DNA from 4 places in the Allosaccharopolyspora coralli genome. Region 3 is predicted to be linked to each of the others. Evidence: riboswitches for the same ligand, from Rfam matches in the RefSeq annotation. Region 3 holds a riboswitch; each other region holds the start of a gene.
What was found. A riboswitch is a leader RNA that binds a small molecule or an ion and turns the genes downstream of it on or off. The one in region 3 is predicted to bind cobalamin.

Region 1 (3,302 bases), 1.8 Mb from region 3:
GATTGGAGTATGCGAGCACGGCCACCGGCACCGATCCCGGCGGCAACGAAGTTCCGGTCGCACACGCATGTGGACACGACATGCACGTGACGTGGCTGATCGGCGCCGCCCGCGCGCTCGCGGCTTCCCGGGGCCGGTGGCGCGGCACGGTGCAGTTCGTTCTGCAACCGGCCGAGGAGCTGGGCGACGGAGCCGCCGGCATGATCGCCGACGGGCTCTTCGAACGTTTCGGCACACCCGACGTCGCCTTCGGTCAGCACGTCGGACCGATGCCCGCAGGCGAGGTGTTCACCCGCAGCGGCCTGATCATGTCCGCTTCGGACACACTGCGCGTGCGAATGTTCGGACACGGCGGCCACGGTTCGCGCCCGGAGACCACTGTGGACCCTGTCGTGATGGCATCCTCGACCGTGCTACGCCTGCAGACCATCGTCTCCCGCGAAGTCGCCGCCACGGACTCGGCCGTACTGACCGTCGGTTCGCTGCATGCCGGGACGAAGAGCAACATCATTCCGGCCGAGGCCGAGCTCAGCATCGACGTGCGGTCGTTCGACGAAACGGTGCGGCGGCGAGTTCTCGACGCCGTGCACAGGATCGTGCACGCCGAGGCCACCGCTGCCGGGGCGGACCGGAAACCGGAAATCACCGCGGAAGGCACGTTTCCCGCCACCGTCAACGACGAGTCCACGACCGAGGCAGCGACCGCACGGTTCCGCGAGCATTTCGGTGCCCAGCGGGTGTTCGCAGCCCCGTTGGTGACCGGGAGCGAGGACTTCGGGGTGTTCGCTTCGGCGGCGGGTATCCCCTCCGCCTACTGGTTCGTCGGCGGCACCGACGCGGACCGGTTCGCCGCTTCGGCCGAAGCGGGGACGTTGGACAGCGACCTGCCGTCGAACCATTCACCGTTGTTCGCGCCGGTTCCGCATCCGACGATCGACACCGGAGTCGCCACGCTGGTCGTGGCCGCGACCGGAGTGCTCACCAGCCATTGAGGCGGCTCGACCCACCCCGATATCTGGCCCTCACGGACACAGGTACGCCCTAGATGTAGTGTGGTGATCATCGATGGTTCGCCGGGCGTAGCTCGGCGGGACAACAGGGAACCCGGTGCGAATCCGGGACTGCCCCGCAGCGGTGAACGGGAACGACAGTCGTGCCCGGCCTGCCCACGCAGGACGGGATCGGCACTGGGCTCCGGCCCGGGAAGCCACGATCAGTAGGACGCCCGTGAGTCCGAAGACCTGCCATCGGCGCGCGCCCGACCGGACGCGCCGTCCGGGACCCCGAGGGAGGGTCGCCGCGAAACTGCTCGCGCAGAGACGCGCGGCTCGTCGCGGCCCACCCTCGCCCGGATCACCGTCGACTCGCGAGGAGAGAGCGTCGTGACCGAGCTGGCCACCACACCGCCGCCCACTGTTGTCGAGCACGCCCGTGTGCTGCGCCGGGACTCGACACCGGTCCCGTTCGACGCGACGAAGATCGGCGTCGCGCTCACCCAGGCGTTCCTGGCCGTGGAGGGCTCCGGCTCGGCCGGATCCTCCCGGATCCACGACCTCGTCGCCGAGCTCACCGCGCAGGTCACCACGGCGCTGTTCCGCCACGCCGGGACCGAACCGCTCGTGCACGTCGAACAGATCCAGGACCAGGTCGAGCTCGCCCTGATGCGGGGCGAGCACCACCGCGTCGCCCGCGCCTACGTGCTGTACCGGGAAGAACGCGCAGCCGCACGGGAAACCTCGAAACCCGGAGCGGAAGAACCACAGGTCCACGTGGTTGACCTCAACGGCGCCGAAACGCCGCTCGACTGGCATCGAGTGTCCACAGTGGTCGAACAGGCGTGTGGCGACCTGGACGACGTCGCTCCGAAAGCGGTACTGCGGGAAGCCCGGCGCGGACTCTACGACGGCATGAGCAGCCGTGAACTCGCCGAGGCGCTCACGCTGTCCGCCCGGACCCTGGTCGAGTCCGAACCGAACTACTCCCTGGTCGCCGCGCGGTTGCTCTTGGACTCGCTGCGCCGTGAGGCGCTCAGCCACCTCGCGGACGGTTCCCGTGAGGCCGACCAGGACGAGATGCGCGGGCGCTACCCCGAGTACTTCACCGCCTACGTTCGCCACGGTGTCGCACTCGGCCAGCTCACCCCGGAACTCGCGTCGTTCGACCTCGACCGGCTCGGCCACGCACTCCGAGCGGACCGGGACCTGGCATTCGACTTCCTCGGCCTGCAAACGCTCTACGACCGGTATCTGCTGCACGACCACGGAGTGCGCTACGAGCTACCGCAGGCGTTCCTGATGCGCGTCGCGATGGGGCTCGCGTTGCACGAGGACGACCGCGAGGCGCGTGCGATCGAGTTCTACGAGTTGCTGACCTCGTTCGACTTCATGTGCTCCACACCCACCTTGTTCAACGCGGGCACCACCCGTCCGCAGCTGTCGTCCTGCTTTCTGACCACTGTGGATGACGACCTGCACGGGATTTTCCATTCCGTCGGCAACAACGCGCTGCTCTCGAAGTACGCGGGTGGACTCGGCAACGACTGGACCCCGGTACGCGGCATCGGCGCCCACATCCAGGGCACCAACGGTCAGTCGCAAGGCGTCGTGCCGTTCCTCAAGATCGCCAACGACACCGCCGTCGCGGTGAATCAAGGCGGCAAGCGTAAAGGCGCGGTGTGTGCCTACCTCGAGACGTGGCACATCGACATCGAGGAATTCCTCGACCTGCGCAAGAACACCGGTGACGAGCGCCGCCGCACCCACGACATGAACACTGCGAACTGGGTTCCGGACGAGTTCCTCCGTCGGGTGGAGCAAGACGGCACCTGGACCCTGTTCTCCCCCGACGAGACCCCGGACCTGCACGACCTCTACGGCGCGGCGTTCGCCGAGCGCTACCGCGAGTATGAGGCGGCGGCCGAACGCGGCGAGCTCGCGGTGCACCGCACGGTCGCAGCGGTCGACCTGTGGCGTCGCATGATCACGATGCTGTTCGAGACCGGCCACCCGTGGATCACGTTCAAGGACCCGTGCAACCTGCGCTCGCCACAACAGCACGCGGGGGTCGTGCACTCGTCCAACCTGTGCACCGAGATCACGCTGAACACGAGCGCCGACGAGGTCGCCGTCTGCAACCTCGGGTCGGTGAACCTCGCGCAGCACGTCACCGCCGACGGGCTCGACACCCACCGCCTGGAGCGGACCGTCACCACAGCGGTGCGGATGCTCGACAACGTGATCGACATCAACTTCTACACGATTCCCGAGGCACGGCGGTCCAATCTGCGGCACCGGCCGATTGGC
Region 2 (3,302 bases), 620 kb from region 3:
TCGACACCGGCTTCGACGCACGCGATGAGTTCCTCGTAGCCGCGCCCGAACACGTACGGGTCGCCGCCTTTGAGGCGCACCACGAACTTGCCCGCCCGCGCGCGCCCGACGAGCAGCTCGTTGATCGCGTCCTGGTGCGCGGCGCGACCGTACGGGATCTTCGAAGCGTCCACGACTTCGACGTGCGGGCCGAGATCGTCGAGCAGTTCGCGTGGTGCGAGCCGGTCGGTGACGACGACGTCGGCACGCGCGAGCAGCTGCCGCCCGCGCACCGTGATCAGGTCCGGCGCACCGGGACCACCACCGACGAGCGCGACACCGGGCTCGTGGCGCTGCGGACGATCGTCCACGACGCCGCTGCGAAGCGCTTCCACCAGGCCGTCCCGCACAACGGAGGAGCGGCGGTGCGCGCCGCCTGCCAAGACACCCAGTAGTAGCCCGTCGTGCTCGGCGATCGCGGGTGTGACCGCCGTCCCCTGCGAGGCATCGTCGGCCCGGACGCAGAAGATCCGGCGGCTTTCGGCGTCCGCGACGACCCGTGCGTTGACGTCCGGGTCGGAGGTACAAGCGATCGCGTACCACGTCTCGTCCAGATCACCGGGCGTGTACCGACGTGCGCTCCAGGTGAGCTCCCCGGCGTCGGCCATCGCTTCCACGGCCGGGGTGACCTCGGGCGAGACGACCTCGACGCGCGCACCGGCGTTGATCAACCGAGGCACCCTGCGTTGCGCCACGGTGCCGCCGCCGACGACCGCGACGTGCTTGCCGCCGAGATCGAGTCCCGCGAAGTAGTGCCGTTCGTCGTGCGTGCTCATGTCCGTCTGTCCGTCTCGAAGGTCGCCCCCGGCGTCCTCGACGGGGTGCGCTCACTGCCCGGCTCGGGTACGGGCCTTCTCGCTCTGCGGGCGCTCACCTGCTCGGCGCTCCGGCAGTACGCCGGTCGGCGCCGGAGAACCTCCACCACAGGGCAGCGCCGCCCCATACTGCCATGAACGCGGCCAGCGTCAGATATCCGAGCAGCTCGAAGTGGTCCCCGATCGCCGCGACGGGAGCGAGTCCCGCGGCCCCGAGTTCGTCGAACACACCCGCGAGGACGACCAGCGCGACGACCGCGGCGAGCACGACGGTGAGCGTGGTGGTCGTCACGTTCACCCACAGTCTGCGCAGCGGGCGCGCGAGCGACCAGGTGTAGGCGCGGGACATCAGCATGCCGTCGATGCTGTCCACAGTGCACATTCCGGCGGCGAACAGCAGCGGCAGGCTCAACACCGCCATCGCGGACAGCTCGCCGGGAGCGACGAGTGCCAGCACTGTGACTTCGGTCGCCGTCTGCATGCCGAGGCCGAACAGGAAGCCGATCACGAGCAGGTGCCAGGACTGTCCGACGAGACTCATCCGTCCGCGCAGCAGCCGGGCGAGCAGACCTCGCCGACCGAGCACGAGCTCGACCTCGGAGTCCCCGACTTCCCCGGCCCGCGCCCGGCGCAGCAATCGTACGGCGTCCCGCAGCACCAGCGCGTTCAAAACCGCCAGGACGGCGAGCACGGCAACGACGAACAGACTCACCCACAGCCCGACCCGGCCGCCGACCTGCTCCGCCCACCGCTGTGCGGCGGGTCCCGCGACGAACGCGACCGCCATCGCCAGCGCCACGACGACACCGGCGTGTCCCAGCGCGAACCACATTCCGGTCGCCACCGGCTTCTTTCCCCGCTGCATGAGCAACCGTGTCGCATCGTCGATCACGGCGACGTGGTCGGCGTCGAAGCCGTGCCGCACGCCGAGCAGGTAGGCGGTCATGCCCGCGGCGGCGAGCCCGCCGGCAGCCGTGAACGAGTCCTGCGCCGCCAGGTACATACCCCACCCGACGAGGTGCAGCATGCCGACGGCGCCGAGCACCAGCGCTGCGTTACGGCGCTCGACTCGTCCCCACCCGCCGGACGCCGGCGTGTCCGGAATGCTCGTTTCTGTGGCCATCGCGTCGCGGACCTCCTGGGTTCTCCCGCCCGGGGATCGTCTCCGTGCGTCACGGCGTGACGCTCGGTCTCCGCACGTCACCTGGTGACGTAGGGCCGGCGTGAGTGTCCTGACTCCCGGATCGCCGCGGCGTTCCCGCCTTCCCGCTCGTGTCGAGCCGTGGCATGTGGGGCCGCTCCCCGGTCACAGTGGCGGGACCGTCCCGGATTCGCACCGGGTTCCTCCGCAACCAGCGGACGTATCGTGACCGCACCGTGTGCACGAGGTCAACTTCCGGGCGGGTCCCGGTGCCGCGGATCACCGTCGGCGGAGCCCCGGTGTCACCTTTGCCCTGTCTCGCTCAGTGTCTGTGATCTTGTTCTGATGCCCGTCCGGGCATGGTCTTGCGTGCTCAGCCCGAGCACGCTGAGAAGCTCCGGGCGTTGCAGGTTGTCGCTCGCAAGGCCGGGGCCGCCGCTACGTACGTGCTGGTACTCGAGACGACCCCAACGCCGCGAGCGGCAAGCTGGGACGCCGGTAGGTGACCACCACCACAGACCACAGACTCAGAGGGCATTGGGGAACTGGGGGCCCGGTACCGCCGCACCAGTTCCACCATGCGCTCTCAGTCGACGGGACCTGTTACTCCTCGGCTCACCCCGGGCACCACGACCACTTCGACGGCGGCTCGCTCGGCGTCGACCTGCTCGACCTCGCCGGTGTGCGCGAACGCGACGGCGCGACCGGAGGCGGCAACGTCGACGGCGTCCGCAACGACGCCGACCTCGGTTCGCGCGTCCGGGCTCAGGACGCGACCGACGCGATCGAGTACCGCGCGGGAGCCGACGACGACGGCCGCTCGGCGCAGCTCGGCGTCCGCACGGGGAGTGCGGAGATCATCGGGTCCCGGCCCGACCCCGACTACGGCAAGCCGCCCGCGTGGACGCAGTCTGGCGGCGGCGACGGTGACCCGCCGCGAAGTGAGCTTCGGCACCACCAGATCGACCGGCCCGCCTGCAGCGTCCTCCGTGGCGGCGGCCAAGGCCGCTGCTTCGGCGACGCTCCCGGTACCGACACGGTCCCGCACCGCGCCACTGGGACTCGGCACGTCGACCCTGTCCAGAACGTCGGCGGGGAACACCCGCAACGGGAGCTCGTCCCCACCTTCCTCCGAATGCCAGAACCCCAGGTCCTGCACCGCTTCCGCGAGCCCGGGGTGGTCTTCGGCGCGAGCGACGGTGGCGATGGCGCGTACCGCTCGCGGGTCCAGCGAGTACTCGCGTTCGAGCAGCGCGACGGCCTCGACGATCTCGGTCCGCGATGCCTCCCGAGACGCGCCGACTCCG
Region 3 (3,302 bases):
CGCTGAGCTGGAACGGCAGCGACTCGTACAGGTCCCACTGGGCGGGTGTGAGCGCGCGGACCTGGAACGGGAGTTGGAACGCGACCAGGACGACGGCGAACCCGCGGCTCACGACGCGCGCGGTGTCGCGCCCACGGTGCCTGCGTCCGAGCGCGATCAGGAACACCGCTCCCCCGGCTCCGAGCGCGAGGACCGCCCAGTGCGTGCCGCCGTAGGGCACGAACACCGGTTGCTGCGCGAGTGTCGCCTGCTCGAACAGGATCACCACCTCCGTCGCGCCACCTGGAGAACTCATCAGCGAAGGTCTTGCTCGGTGGTCGGGTCGAGGAACCTCAGCGGTTCCGCTGGCAAGACACGACGACAGCCCAGTCCGTCAGGATGCTCAGTCTACGAGAAGGAACGCTTCTCACCAGCATGTTCGGCCGGTGTGGCGGCCGCTCCACAGTGGAACGCCGGTGCCCTGCGAGCCGTTCGCGGGTACGTGCCACCGGCTCGCACTGTCGGCTGCGGGACGGAACTCGGAGCGGAGACGTAAGGTACCCGGAGTGGACCACGCACGAGGAGGATCCGTGACCGACGCACGCACCGGGCCGTTCACCCTGACCTTCGGTGAGCACACGCCGCAGCTCGACGACGGCGCGTGGGCCGCGCCGGGGTCCAGCCTCATCGGCCGTGTGCGCCTCGCGACGCAGGCCAACGTCTGGTACACCACCGTGCTGCGCGGCGACGTCGCCGACATCTCGGTCGGTGCCCGCAGCAATGTGCAGGACGGCGTGGTGATGCACGCCGACGAAGGGTTCCCGGCCGTCGTGGGCAACGATGTGACCATCGGGCATCGGGCCGTCGTCCACGGCTGCACGATCGAGGACGAGGTGCTCATCGGGATGGGCTCGGTGGTCCTCAACGGCGCGAAGATCGGCAGCGGCAGCCTCGTCGCCGCCGGTGCCGTCGTGCTCGAAGGCGTCGAGATTCCGCCCGGCTCGTTGGTGGCGGGCACTCCTGGCAAGGTGCGTCGCGAGCTGACCGGCGACGAGCAGGAGATGATCCGCGCCTCCGCCCGGCACTACGTCGACCTCGCCACCTCCCACCGCCAAGCCCTCAGCGGGTAAGAACTCTCTCACTCGTGAGGCGAACGGCACTTTCGCCTCACGAGACGAGGCGAAAGTGCCGTTCGCCTCGCGCGCGACGCCGTGATCTCGGCCACCACGGCCGGGTTGTTAGGCTCGTCGCGAGCCAGTCGTGCCCACCGGCCAGGGAATCCGGTCGAAGTCCGGAGCTGACGCGCAGCGGTAGGGGCGACGAGCGCGGGAGGCGTCGCGTGTCGACGGTGACCACTGGGCGGGTGCCCGGGAAGGTTCCCGCGCTCTTCGAGCCCGAGCCCGAAGACCTGCTGGCTCCCGGTCGCCCCGAGCACCGGCCGTGTCCCAGCGGGCCCCGCGTCCGGGCCCCGACCGAAGGGCTCCGATGCGAATGTCCACACCGCGTTCGACGCGTCTACTCACCAGCGGCGCTGCCACCGCGATCACCGCGGGCCTCCTCGCGGTCACCGCATGTTCCGGCCCCACCGGCGGCCCGGCCGGACCTCCGGACATCGCGGACAACTGTGGTGTTCCCGTGTCGGTGGACGGTCCTCCGCGACGTGCGGTGAGTCTGAACCAGCAGCAGACAGAGATCATGCTCTCCCTCGGCCTCGAGGACCGCATGGTCGGTACGGCGACCTGGACCGACCCGGTCGCGCCGCATCTTGCGGAGGCCAACGCCAGCGTGCCCCGGCTGGCCGACAACAACCCGTCGCTGGAAGCCGTTCTCGGCACCGAACCCGACCTGGTGCTCGGCGGCTACCAGGCGATCTACACCGACGGAGGGGTCGCGCCGCGCGAACGGTTCGCCGAGTTCGGTGTGCCGACCTACCTGTCGCCGTCGAACTGCTACCCGGAGGAAGCCGAGCTCGGCGAACCAGTGGGGCTGGACGACATCTACCGCGAAGTCCGGGAGATCGCGCAGCTCTTCGACGTTCCCGAACGCGGTGAGCAGCTGGTGACGGAACTGCGCGGGCGGGTCGAGGCCGCGCAGGCGAAGGTCGCCGGTCTCGACGGCCGCGAGAACACCTCGGTGCTGTTCTGGTTCGCCCGCACCGGATCTCCGTACGTGGCCGGGTCGACCGGCGCGCCGGGGATCATCACCCGCACGCTCGGCGTCCGCAACGCCTACCCCGACGTGGCATCGATGTGGCCGCAGGTCGGCTGGGAGGACGTGCTTCGCCGGGCTCCCGACGTGCTCGTGCTCGGTGATCTGACCCGGGACAGCGAAGGCGACACGCTCGAAGCGAAGAAGCGGTTCCTGCGCACCGATCCCGCCGTGTCGCAACTGGACGCCGTCCGAGCCGAGAGGTGGATGCCCATGACGGGGTCGGCGATGAACGTCAGCATCCGCACCGTCGACGGCATCGAAGCGCTCGCCGACCGCCTCGTCGAACTCGACCGCCAGACATGACGGTCGCGCAGGAGCTGCCGCGAGCGGTACGCCGTGTCCCCACGACGGTGTTCGTGACCGTGGGAATGGCGTGCCTGGTCCTGTCCGTCGCCGTCGTCGTCACGATCGGACCGGCGTCACTGTCCGTGCCGGACGTCTTTGAGGTGATCGGGGCACGCCTGGGCTTCGTGGACACCGGCGTCTCCCGCATCGGCCAGGGGATCGTGTGGAATCTGCGCCTGCCCCGCACGCTGATGGCTGCCGTCTCCGGCGCCGGCCTGGCCGTCTGCGGTGTGGTGTTGCAGTCGCTGCTGCGCAATCCGCTCGCGGAACCGTTCCTGCTCGGTGTCTCCAGCGGCGCGTCCACCGGCGCGGTGCTCGTGCTCATCCTCGGGATCGGTGCCGGCGCGGTGAGCCTCACGATGGGCGCGTTCGCCGGGGCGGTGGTCGCGTTCGTGCTCGTGATGGCGCTCGCGAGGCTCGCCGGGGGTGGCACGGCGAAAGTCATCCTGGCGGGCGTCGCCGGAACACAACTGTTCTCGGCGGTGACCTCCTACATCGTCATCACCGCCGCCGACGCCGAACAGGCACGGGGTGTGCTGAACTGGCTGCTCGGCTCGTTGTCCGGGGCACGGTGGGACGACGTGGCCGTGGCGGGCATCGTGTGCGTGCTCGGACTCGCGCTGTGCGTGTCCCGTTCCAACGCTCTCGACGCCTTCGCGTTCGGCCAGGACGCGGCCTCCTCGCTGGGGATCGACGTACTCCGGTTGCGGTGGTTGCTGCTGACCGCGACCGCGTTGGTGACAGCGACGATCGTGTCGTCGGCAGGG
Region 4 (3,302 bases), 630 kb from region 3:
CGGCGCCCCAGCCTGCCGCTTGAGCTGAGGACGCGGGTTGATCCACGTGGCCGGCTGCGGGCGGCGGATGCCGCCCGCAGCGAGGTCAGGTCGCGACGAGCCCGACGGAGATGGTGAGGAAGGCGGCGGCGCTCACCGCGTCCAGCGTCCGGGCCACGCGCGGGTCTCGAAGCTTGCTCGCGATGCGGGCGGCGCCGACCACGATCGAGATTTCCCAGATCGCGGCGACGACGAGGAACACGACGCCGAGCATGACGAGCTGGGCGGCCGGTTGCGGTGACGAGCCGACGAACTGAGGCAGGAACGCGAGGCTGAACAGCAGCATCTTCGGGTTGGTGATGTTGCTGAAGAACCCGCGCAGGTACGGGTTGGCCTCGCGCAGCCCGGCCGTGGCGGGTGCGTCGAGGTCTGCGGTCTCCTGCCTCGTGAGCCACAGGCCGCGCAGGATCGTGGCCGCGAGGTAGACGAGGTAGGCGGCGCCGAGCCACTTGAGGACGGAGAGCACGGCCGGGTTCTGCGTGATGAGTGCGCCGAGCCCGGAGATGACGACGCCGACCTGGATCACGCTGGCGGTGTGGATCCCGGCGAGGGCGAGCAGTCCCGGCCGGATGCCGGAGCGAAGGGAGGTACGCAACAGGAGGAACACGTCCACACCGGGTGTGAGGACCACGACCATGCTGGCGACGAGAAAAGCCGGCAGCGGACTGAAGTCCAGAAGCATGACGTTGTTCCGTCCTTTCCGAATGCACGCGCGGTGCGCGCGGCGATGGTGTTCGAAGACAGCGGTGTCAGTGGCACGCGCAGAAGTGAGGCGAAGCACAGTCGTCGCTGACGGCGCAAGGGAAGCAAATTTTCCCGCCGGGAACGATCGTATCGAAAGATTATCCCGATGTCGTCGGACTTGGATGTGAGGTGACACTCCTGCGAACTGGATCACGCCCGGATCACGCGATATCGGCATGACGTGTGCCGCGAGTCACGAAAGGAAGGCCGAAGAATGCGATGCGTGCGCGATTGAGCACGGCTCGTGTCGGCACTTGCGAGGTGTCGTGGCGCCGAGACCGGTCGCGACGCCCGGCAATGCTGTGTGCGATGTGGCGTTGTGATAGGGAACAGGCATGAATGCGCAGTCGCCGACGGCGGTGCACCGAGCCTCGGTCGCGGACCTCGATCCTCGGGACCTGTATCGCATCCTGTGGCTGCGCCTGTCCGTCTTCGTGATCGAGCAGGAGTGCCCACCCGAGTCCGAACTGGACGGACGCGACCTGGAACCGAGCACCCGGCACTACTGGATCACCGGCGAGTCGGACGAGTTCGGTGAGAAGGGCGAGCGGGAGATGGTCGGCTACCTGCGGGTGTTGTGCGACTCCGACGCCACCGTGCACATCGGGCGGGTGTGCGTCGCGAAATCCGCGCGTGGCACCGGAGTGGGCCGGGAGTTGATGCGCGTCGCGGTCGACGACTTCAGCGGTGCGCCGATCGAGATGTCCGCGCAGACTCATGCGCTCGGTTTCTACCGATCCTTCGGTTTCGTCGAGCATGGCGAACCGTATCGGGAGGAAGGGATCCCCCACGTCGCGATGCGCCGGGAACCCGACCGAACCGGCTGACCGGCCGCGAACTGGGGCGCCGGTCCTGGACCACCCACCCACGTTCCTAGCTGCCCTCTGAGACGATGCCGTGGATCCCAGCGAGGGGTTCGGGGCGTGGCACCCCGCAGGAAGCCGGTGTGAATCCGGCACGGTCGGCGCCACTGTGACCGGGGAGCGACCTCCCACGCGAGCCACCGGGGTGTGCACCCTGGGAAGGCCGGAGGTACGCGCGGATCCGGGAGTCAGGACACTGCCCCTCGCGCACGTCGACCCGGGGCGTCCGACACCCGAGGAAGGACTCTGGCATGACCGCTGCTCGCACGAGGTCGCAGTACCCGTTCTCCGCGATCGTGGGGCACGACGACATGCGGCTGGCCCTGCTGCTCAACGCGGTACACCCCGGCATCGGCGGGGTGCTGGTGCGCGGCGAGAAGGGAACCGCGAAGTCGACGGTGGTGCGTGCACTCTCCGCGCTGCTGCCTGCGCTCGACGTCGTGCCCGGCTGCCGCTTCGGCTGCTCGCCCGTGGCCGTCGACGAGGACTGCCCTGATGCCCCGCACGACGCCACGGCGGCTGAGACGCGCCCTGCGCAGCTGGTGGAGCTCCCGGTGGGCGCGACCGAGGATCGGCTCGTCGGCTCACTCGACCTGGAACGTGCTCTCTCCGACGGAGTCCGGGCGTACCAGCCGGGATTGCTCGCGTCGGCGAACCGGGGCGTGCTCTACGTCGACGAGGTCAACCTCCTGCACGACCACCTGGTGGATCTGCTGCTCGATGCGGCGGCGATGGGCCGCGCGCACGTGGAGCGTGAGGGTGTGTCGGTCTCACACGCGGCCTCGTTCTTGCTGGTGGGCACGATGAATCCGGAGGAGGGCGAGCTGCGGCCGCAGCTGCTCGACCGGTTCGGCCTCACGGTGCAGGTGGCAGCCTCCCGCGACGTGGACACGCGCACCGAGGTCGTGCGCCGTCGACTCGCGTTCGAGTCCGACCCGGACGGTTTCGCCCGGTCCTGGGAGTCCGAGGACGCGGAGCTCGCCGAACGAATCGCCGCGGCCCAGGCTCGACTGGGCACGGTGTCGCTGCCGGACGCTGAGCTGCGCCGGATCGCCGCGTTGTGCGCGGCGTTCGAGGTCGACGGGATGCGAGCGGATTTGGTGCTGGCGCGGACCGCGGTGGCACACGCGGCGTGGCGCGGCGCGGACGCAGTGGCCGAGGTCGACGTCGAGGCCGCGGCACGGTTGGCGTTGCCGCATCGCCGCAGGCGCGACCCGTTCGACGAGCCGGGTGTCGAGGAGGAGCAGCTGCAACAGGCGCTCTCCGACGCCGCGGAGCACGCCGGTGACGAGTCGGAAGGTCCGGACGACGGCCAGGGCGGACCTGACGACGGGGATGCCGGGAACGGAGGGCCCGACGACGGGGACGACGACCCCGACGGCGGCGGGGACGGCCCGCCGGACGGCGGTGGTGGTGCTCGGCAGCCGGAGCCGTCCGAGTCCACCGGAGACGGTGAATCGCAGGGTGCCCCCGAGGGCAACGCCTCGTCGGAACGGCCGCCCGCGGTTCCCGCGCCGTCCTTCCGCGCGCGCCTCCTGGAGGTTCCCGGCGTCGGCGAGGGAGCGCCCGGTCGCCGTTCGCGCGCCCGGTCCCGGTCGGGCCAGGTCGTTCGCTCCTCCACAGTGGATGGTTCCGGTGTGCACCTTCCCGCGACCG

Region 1: it holds a riboswitch for cobalamin, as region 3 does, so the genes downstream of both, GIY23_RS05660 (ribonucleoside-diphosphate reductase subunit alpha) here and GIY23_RS14160 (ABC transporter substrate-binding protein) in region 3, are expected to answer to the same signal.
Region 2: it holds a riboswitch for cobalamin, as region 3 does, so the genes downstream of both, GIY23_RS16905 (HoxN/HupN/NixA family nickel/cobalt transporter) here and GIY23_RS14160 (ABC transporter substrate-binding protein) in region 3, are expected to answer to the same signal.
Region 4: it holds a riboswitch for cobalamin, as region 3 does, so the genes downstream of both, GIY23_RS16935 (putative cobaltochelatase) here and GIY23_RS14160 (ABC transporter substrate-binding protein) in region 3, are expected to answer to the same signal.

The regions. Positions count from the first base shown of each region.
Region 1 covers NZ_CP045929.1:1,186,072-1,189,373, reverse strand. Annotated here, with positions in the region: gene GIY23_RS05665 (amidohydrolase) at 1-992, shown strand, start outside; cobalamin riboswitch at 1,050-1,263, shown strand; gene GIY23_RS05660 (ribonucleoside-diphosphate reductase subunit alpha) at 1,392-3,302, shown strand, end outside.
Region 2 covers NZ_CP045929.1:3,628,102-3,631,403, forward strand. Annotated here, with positions in the region: gene cobA (uroporphyrinogen-III C-methyltransferase) at 1-815, opposite strand, end outside; gene GIY23_RS16905 (HoxN/HupN/NixA family nickel/cobalt transporter) at 910-1,977, opposite strand; cobalamin riboswitch at 2,060-2,250, opposite strand; gene GIY23_RS16910 (cobalamin biosynthesis protein) at 2,582-3,302, opposite strand, start outside.
Region 3 covers NZ_CP045929.1:3,005,891-3,009,192, forward strand. Annotated here, with positions in the region: gene GIY23_RS14150 (YwaF family protein) at 1-295, opposite strand, end outside; gene GIY23_RS14155 (gamma carbonic anhydrase family protein) at 570-1,109, shown strand; cobalamin riboswitch at 1,218-1,409, shown strand; gene GIY23_RS14160 (ABC transporter substrate-binding protein) at 1,471-2,493, shown strand; gene GIY23_RS14165 (FecCD family ABC transporter permease) at 2,490-3,302, shown strand, end outside.
Region 4 covers NZ_CP045929.1:3,638,038-3,641,339, reverse strand. Annotated here, with positions in the region: gene GIY23_RS16950 (S1 family peptidase) at 1-23, shown strand, start outside; gene GIY23_RS16945 (LysE family translocator) at 86-721, opposite strand; gene GIY23_RS16940 (GNAT family N-acetyltransferase) at 1,119-1,610, shown strand; cobalamin riboswitch at 1,718-1,845, shown strand; gene GIY23_RS16935 (putative cobaltochelatase) at 1,898-3,302, shown strand, end outside.